DNA from 2 places in the Aliidiomarina minuta genome. Region 2 is predicted to be linked to the other one. Evidence: predicted binding sites of a transcription regulator. Region 2 holds the regulator's gene; the other holds the start of a gene.
The links. The regulator sigma-54, encoded in region 2, starts transcription at its own class of promoters, with help from an activator protein. The targets are predictions, from matches to a motif close to GTTGGCACGNNNNTNGNNT.
Positions count from the first base shown of each region.

Region 1: a site for sigma-54 is predicted at 3,264-3,282, ahead of flgB (flagellar basal body rod protein FlgB). Genes of this name have one in related genera too.

Region 1 covers NZ_PIPL01000001.1:1,401,960-1,406,081, forward strand. The annotation lists gene flgF (flagellar basal-body rod protein FlgF) at 1-161, opposite strand, end outside; gene flgE (flagellar hook protein FlgE) at 309-1,631, opposite strand; gene flgD (flagellar hook assembly protein FlgD) at 1,652-2,362, opposite strand; gene flgC (flagellar basal body rod protein FlgC) at 2,378-2,827, opposite strand; gene flgB (flagellar basal body rod protein FlgB) at 2,830-3,228, opposite strand; gene CWE09_RS06740 (CheR family methyltransferase) at 3,401-4,122, opposite strand, start outside.
Region 2 covers NZ_PIPL01000001.1:1,680,348-1,684,469, reverse strand. The annotation lists gene pmbA (metalloprotease PmbA) at 1-215, shown strand, start outside; gene CWE09_RS08135 (HPr family phosphocarrier protein) at 221-496, opposite strand; gene rapZ (RNase adapter RapZ) at 493-1,341, opposite strand; gene ptsN (PTS IIA-like nitrogen regulatory protein PtsN) at 1,332-1,796, opposite strand; gene hpf (ribosome hibernation promoting factor) at 1,800-2,087, opposite strand; gene CWE09_RS08115 (RNA polymerase factor sigma-54) at 2,113-3,570, opposite strand; gene lptB (LPS export ABC transporter ATP-binding protein) at 3,580-4,122, opposite strand, start outside.

The sequences.
Region 1 (4,122 bases), 280 kb from region 2:
CGGCTCGGCATACCTTCGCCATAAGCCTGCATAGAGCGGGCCTGGGCCAAATCTGCCTTAAACGCAGTGGTATTGGCATTTGCCAGGTTATTAGCCCGCATTGCCACACCATTCAGGTCTTCTTTAGCGCCACTCATGGCGATATAAAGCATGTTATCCATTGTCAGCCTCAGCTTTGGTAACGAATAAAACTAATTCTATAGAGGGTAATGCAGGGAGTGTGCCAGTATTAAGGAAGAAACGAATTTAATATCTACATGCACAAAAAAAGCGGCCGAAGCCGCTTTTCTAAAGCACTACAGACGGTTTTAACGTATCTGTAGAATGGTCTGCTGCAGTGTGCTGTTCACTTCCAGAGAACGGGAGTTCGCCTGGTAGTTACGCTGAGCAACTATGATGTCAACCAGCTCTTCCGTCAGGTTCACATTCGAGTTTTCCAGCGCCGATGACTCTATGCCACCGAAAGTACCGGAACCCGCAACACCGGTAATAGGTTCACCAGAATCAATGCTTTGCTTCCATTTAGTACCGCCAGCCTGACTCAAACCCTGTTCGTTGTTAAAGCTGACAATAGCTACACGACCCAGGAACTTAGTATCACCGTTGGAATAAGAAGCTGCAATCAAACCACTCTCATCGACATCAACACCAGTCAAGCGACCTACGGTAGTACCATCCTGTTCCAGCGCGGTCAGCTCAAAAGCGGACGCGAACTGAGTCGGCCGATCACTGCCACCCAGGCTACGGAAGTTGAACGTCAAATCAAGATCTTCAGCACCATTCGGCGGCGTAAAAACGAACTGGCCCGCAGGGAAAGTGCCGTCGGCTGTCAGTGGGCCCGTCGGATTACCACTGGCATCAAACTCAATGCGTACACCTGTTGAACCATCAGCAGCCGGCTCGCCGACTACACCACCCGTGGTATCAAAATTCACGGTTTGCCCATCAACTGTTTTATACACATCCCATTCACCATCACCACGGCGTGCATAATAAGTGGTAACGGTATGCGACTCACCCAGCGAGTCATACACAGTCGCCGAGGTTGAATCCGTATAAGTCGCAGGATCATCCGGATTAAAGTCCAGACCCGCACCAGTCACAATTTCTGGTGATCTCGAATCCAGATTCACCGACTGATAAATATTACCAGTTGGCGTTGGTGCCCCGGCAGTAGAAGGAATTTCAACTGGCCCGGTAGTACTTAACGCCGTTGACGAGTTTTGGCCTGTTTCTTCATTCACCGGGTAGGCCAGTAAATTACTGCCCGAATTATCAACGATGAAGTTATTACGATCCATCTTAAATGCGCCGGCACGGGTGAAACTAAAATCCTGTGAACCTGGCTCTGGCGCGGTAACAAAGAAACCATTGCCTTTAATCGCCATATCCAGTGAATTTTCAGTGAATTCTAAAGTCCCCTGACTGAACTGTTGAGCAACTCGTTGAGTCTGCACACCATCGCCCACTTTAGTACGGCTGTTGGTGAAAACTGAAGTCGCATACACGTCAGCAAACTCAGCCCGAGAGCCTTTAAAACCAGATGTGTTTACGTTAGCAATATTGTTCGAACTGGTGTCCAGATCACGTTGTGATGCAGACAAACCGCTTAGCGCTATAAAGTATGACATAAGTCACCTCATTCCATGTTTTAGCTGCCGCTGCTTCCGCCGCCGCCGTTAGTTATTTGAATAACATCTTTAAAATCGATGCGACCAATTGATTCCAGGTTCAGAACGATACCGCGTTGTCCGCCTGTGCTGACACTTTCAACATTTGCGTAAGTCAGGGCGACCAGATCTTCATTAGCGCCACCGACACGACCATTAGCAGTGATTTTGTAATCTCCTGCAGGCAAAGGCTCACCGTCTGCACCAAGTCCGTCCCAGCTGAATTTATGCTGACCTGGAGGCAAGGTTCCCATGTCCACAGTGCGCACTACCTGTCCGCTTTCATTCTCAACCCGTAAGGTAACGTTCTGCGCTGACTGGTCCAGAGCAACCATGCCCTCTACTGGCTTACTACCGTTAAAGTAACCGGTATCTGATGGAATCAGTACTTGCCGGCCGATCAAACTTGACGCTTGTAATGCCTGATTGGACGTCATACTGGCAGAGAACTTTTCAAACTGTTCAGATAAACCAGTAATACCTTCCGCCATCGTGAAATTGGTCATCTGAGCAATCATCTGATCATTTTCAACGGGCTTCGTCGGATCCTGCATGCTGAGCTGCTGGGTCAGCAATTTGAAAAAGTCCTCCTGACCTAAGCGGGCATCGTCTTTGCTTGCAGCCTTAGCGCTTTCTTCTGGCTTCCAGTAAAGGTCGTCTAAGAGCGAGCTGTTGTTTACTTTATCCGTCATGAGTTATTACCTCATCTAGCCCTGTTGTCCCATACGCAATGTACGGGTTAACAGTTGCTTAGTTGCATCTGCCACCTGAACATTGGTCTGGTAATTACGAGACGCCGACATCATATTGGCCATCTCTTCCATTACATTCACATTCGGCTTGTAAATATAGCCTTCGTCGTCGGCCATCGGGTGATTCGGTGAATACTCCACCACCAGAGGCTTTTGATCTTCAACAATACCCTGAACTCTGACACCAACAGAGCTGTCCTGACGCAACAGGCTTTCACGACCGGGGCGGCCAGACATTGCCTCCTGCATATGAGCGGCAAATACCGGATGCCGGGCGCGATAGGTTTCACCTGCCGAGCTGCTCACAGAGTTTGCATTCGCCAGATTACTTGCGGTTACGTTAAGGCGCATGTTCTGCGCGCTCATAGCGCTACCCGCGACATCAAATACATTATACAAACTCATTGTTAGCGTCCTCCACTCAGGGCTTTTTGCATACCTTGGATACGGCTGGTCAAAAATGTCAGACTGGCCTGGTACTCCATAGAGTTTCTCATATACAAGTTTCGTTCCACTTGCACATCTACCGTGTTGCCATCACCTGTATCTGGTTGATCTGGAACGCGATATTTCTCACGGCCTGACCCTTCCAAATTTAATTCAAAGTGCTTGTTATGAGTTCGCGACATGCTATGACCAGAACGTGTTTGCACCCGCTCTAAAGCATCCTGAAAACTCAAGTCTTTTGCTTTGTAGCCAGGGGTATCCGCATTGGCCAGGTTGCTCGCAATCACAGTTGCACGCTGCTCTCGGGCAAGCAGGGCGTGCTGGTGAATACCTAAACCTTTATCAATACTTAATGCCATAACAGCCTCACTCAAAATATTTCTATATATGAGTTTTGCAAGCTATGTGCCAGTTTGTCCGGTTATTGCAGATATAGTTACAGGGCCATGCAGAATAAGGAGTTGAGTGGTTCAGGTGGATACATTGACGGGGCCTGTTAAAGCGGCAAGCGGCAACTATTGCCGCTCGCTCTTAGTTCTTACGCTGGTAGATAATACCGGGATTACAGCGAATCATAGAATAATCTTCACTCAAGCCAGATATAGACTCTGAAGCCCCTAAAATCAGGTAACCTTCAGGATTTAACGAAGTGCGGAACTGAGCCAGGATTTTCTTTTTCACTTCCGGTGAAAAGTAAATCAATACATTACGGCAAAAAATAATGTCGAATTTACCGAGCAGAGAATAACTGTCCAGCAAATTCAGGTGACGAAAAGAAACCATATCAGTGACTTCTTTTTTCACTTTCATTTTACTGCCTTCAGCAGGTTCAAAGAAACGCTTTTTGCGTTCAGGACTTAAACCGCGGGCCAGCGACAAGCCGTCATAAACGGCTTCTTTCGATTGGTCCAGTACCTTATTAGAGATATCAGTACCTATCACCTGAATTCCACGGCTTAACGCCCCGGGGTTCTTTTGTTTAAATTCAATCAGGCTCATGGCAATAGAATATGCCTCCTGACCACTAGAGGAGGCCGAGGACCAAATCTTCAGAGGTCTCGTCAACTTCGCAAATTCGGGGAAGATTCGGGTTTTCAGCAGTTCAAACGGATAGACATCCCGGAACCACAGGGTTTCATTCGTAGTCATGGCATCCAGTACCGCACTACGTAGCGCTCGCTCACTGATAGCCATTGAGCGACGCACAAGCTCAGATAAGGTATCTATGTGAAAGCGGTTCATCAAAGGACCTA
Region 2 (4,122 bases):
GTGTAAATATTGTAACCGGTGACTACAGCCGGGGCGCTGCGGGATTCTGGGTTGAAAATGGTGAAATTCAGTATCCGGTATCGGAAATAACCATAGCGGGAAATCTCAAAGATATGTTTGCGAACATGGTGGCTATGTCTAATGATATTGATAAACGGCATGGTGTACAGGCTGGTTCAGTATTGATTGAACAGATGAAAGTGGCGGGTAATTAAAAAAATTACTCTTCTTCTTCGAAGCGCGCCTGGATAAGACCTTCAATGGCGTCCAGCGCTGCTTCGGCGTCTTCACCCCGGGCGTTAACAATGATCGTCTTACCCTGCTGGCTGGCCAGCAACATAAGCGCCATTACGCTATTGGCATTTACTTCCTGAGAACCCTGCGAAATAGTGACATCAGCCGAAAACTGATTGGCGAGCTGGACTAATTTAGTGGCTGCGCGGGCGTGCAGACCTAATTTATTACGAATCATAACTTCGCGGCTTATTTCGCTCATTTCTTGCCTAGTTCCCGATGTTTAACCTGAACCTCAGCGTGCTGAGTGCGGAAATATTCACCCAACTGCTCAGCGATGTAGACCGAACGGTGTTGGCCACCGGTGCAGCCAATACCTACGGTAAGGTAACTGCGATTACTGCGTTGGAAGTAGGGTAGCCAGGTGGAAAGGAAGTTTTCGACCTGATAAACAAACTTTGTAACCAGGGGCTGATGGGCGAGAAACCGTTGCACCGGTTCATCCAGGCCTGTATAGGGTTTAAGTTCAGGCTCCCAATGCGGATTCGGCAATATGCGAGCGTCAAAAACAGTGTCTAAAGTTGTCGGCAGGCCATGCTTAAAACCGAATGACATAAAGACCAGAATCAGTTTATTCATTTTACGGCCCAGCACCCGCTCACTAACCTGCTCACTCAGTTCATGCACACTGTAAGCGCTGCTGTCGATACGCCAGGTGGCTCGCTCGGCTAAAGGCTCAAGCATCTGGTATTCCAGCTTGATGGCATCGAGTAGCGGCAGGGAACCTTGTGATAAAGGGTGTAGACGACGGGTTTCACCAAAACGCCGTAAAATCACTTCATCGCTTGCATCAATAAATAAAATATCAGCTTTCAGTTTCGCCGGCAGGAAGTCCAGAGTTTCGACTAAGTCTTCTTCTCCAGAGGGCAGGTTGCGCACATCAATGCTCACGGCGATGGATTCGTAGTTATCCATGACGGCATGCACAAGGGTGGGCAACAGGCTTATAGGCAAATTATCAACGCAGTAAAAACCAAGGTCTTCAAGCACCCGCAGTGCTATGGTTTTACCAGAACCAGAACGGCCGCTGACAATAATTAGCTGCATACACTGTCGTCCTGAACAAAAAGGTCATAAAGTTCATCGTCGTTACCCGCTTTGCGCAGAGCACGGCAGCATTCTTTATTATTTAATTTACGCGCTACTTCCGACAAAGTACGCAAGTGCGCTTCAGGCTCATTTTCAGGTACCAGCAAGGCAAATATAATGTCTACTGGCTGTTTATCAATAGCATCGAAGTCCACTGGCGACTGCATGGTCAATAATACCGCCACCGGTTTACTGGCCTTTTCCAAACGGCCATGGGGAATCGCTATGCCCAGACCTATTCCAGTGCTGCCAAGTCGTTCTCGCTGCACCAGACTGTCAAAGACATCGTTACGGGTTACTCCAGCTAGCTTAGGTGCGGCTAGTTGGCTGATTGCTTCCAGAAGCTTCTTTTTGCTGGAGTCCTGAACTGCACAACGGGTGCAGTCCAGGCTTAGTATTTCACGAAGTTGCATAGGTTAGTGACGTTTCAGTTTTTCTTTATGTTTAACTACCTGTCGATCTAACTTGTTGATCAAGCCGTCGATAGCAGCATACATATCTTCATGTTCGGAAGTGGCAAAAACTTCACCACCGCTCAGGTGAACGGTAGCTTCCGCTTTTTGCGTGATTTTTTCAACATTTAGTATCACATGAACGTTAGTTATATGATCAAAGTGGCGCTCTAGCTTGGCGAACTTAGTATCTACGTATTCACGTAGGGGCTCAGTAATTTCAACGTGATGACCAGTAAGATTTATTTGCATATACATCGTCCTTCTGTTGCCGTCGTTAAAGTAGGCTTTTACGTTGATTGGAAGGGGGAATATGTAGTGACTCCCGGTATTTCGCAATCGTACGTCTTGCCACTTGGATGCCCTGTTCAGCCATGAGTTCAGCGATTTTGCTGTCGCTCAACGGCTTGGCCGGGGTCTCTGCCGCAACCAGCTTCCGGATAATAGCGCGGATAGCGGTTGATGAACACTCACCACCGTTCTCGGTGCTTACATGACTGGAAAAGAAATACTTAAGCTCAAATATACCCCTTGGAGTGTGCATGAATTTCTGCGTGGTAACCCGTGATACCGTCGACTCGTGCATGTCGATAGCTTCGGCAATGTCATTCAGCACCATAGGTTTCATAGACTCTTCACCATGCTCAAAAAATGCCTGCTGACGTTGCACGATAGCGCTGGTTACTTTAAGCAAGGTTTCATTGCGGCTCTCTATGCTTTTTATAAACCAACGGGCGTCCTGCATATGGTGTTTAATGTATTCCGAATCTTCACTGCGTTTTGCTTGTCCGCTTAACGCTGCATACTCCGCATTTACCTGTAGCTTCGGAACTGAGTCCGGATTAAGCTCTACTGCCCAGCGGCCATTGTGCTTAACCACTGAAACATCGGGAATAACATATTCCGATTCCCGCTGTACTACTGTTTCGCCGGGCCGCGGATGCAGTTGATGGAGCAAGCGCATAACTTCACGCAACTGATCTTCTTTAAGCTTAGTCTTTCTCGCTAAAGTCCGATAGTCGCGGGCAGCTAATAAGTCTAAGTAATCACTGATAATAGCTTTAGTTTCTTGCAGCAAAGGAGTATCTGCCGGCTTTTGGCTGAGCTGTATTAATAAGCACTCACTAACGGTGCGTGCTGCAACACCAACAGGGTCGAAACGTTGTACACGTTTTAATACCATACAGACTTCAGCATCGCTGACTTCGGGAAACTCGCCGTTTACTGCTTGTTGAATATCTTCCAGAGTTTGCGTCAGATACCCGGCTTCATCTACCGCATCAATAATGGCCCGGCCAATGGCTTCGTCTTCTTCGCTAAAATGTGACAATTCCATTTGCCAGGTCAGGTAATCATGCAGGCTTTCGCTGGTCTCGCCCTGATAGGTAAAGTCTTCCCCTGTGGCGCTGCCTTTCGTTGGTGCAGTGCTGGCAGAGTAAACATCGTCCCAGCTGGAGTCAGTCGGTAAATCCTGCGGAATATCCTGTTGGGCGACGGCTTCCCCGGTTTCCATGCTGTCATTGTCTTTTGCGCTGCTTTCGAATTCCTGTAGCGATACGTCATCTGCGCTGCTGTCGTCCTCACTACTGACTTCGAGTAACGGATTGTTATCCAAAGCGTCCTGAATTTCCTGTTGCAGATCCAGCGATGAAAGCTGCAACAGGCGAATCGCCTGTTGCAGTTGCGGAGTCATGGTCAGCTGCTGACCAAGTTTAAGTTGTAAACTCTGCTTCATAATCGCTTCTTATAAAGAAAACTGGTCGCCCAGATAAACATCTTTAACCTGCTGATTTGCTAAAATTTGTTGTGCGCTGCCTGAGGCAATCAAGGTTCCCTGACTGACAATGTAGGCGCGTTCACATACAGATAGAGTCTCCCTTACATTGTGGTCAGTAATCAAGACTCCAATGCCCCGTTCTTTTAATTGCTGGATGATTTTCTTGATATCAAGGACAGAAATAGGGTCGACACCGGCAAAAGGTTCATCTAAAAGTATAAATTTCGGTTCAGCCGCGAGTGCTCTGGCAATCTCGACACGTCGGCGTTCACCACCGGAAAGGCTCATACCCAGGCTGTTTACAATGTGACCAATACTGAATTCGGCAAGCAGCTTTTCAAGTTCTTCCTCGCGTTGTGCAGCATTTAGTTCTTTGCGTGTTTCCAGAATAGCCATGATGTTGTCACGTACGGAGAGCTTACGGAACACCGAGGATTCCTGAGGCAGGTAACCGATGCCTAAGCGGGCTCGGGCGTGCATGGGTAATAAAGTAAGATCTTCGTCATCCAG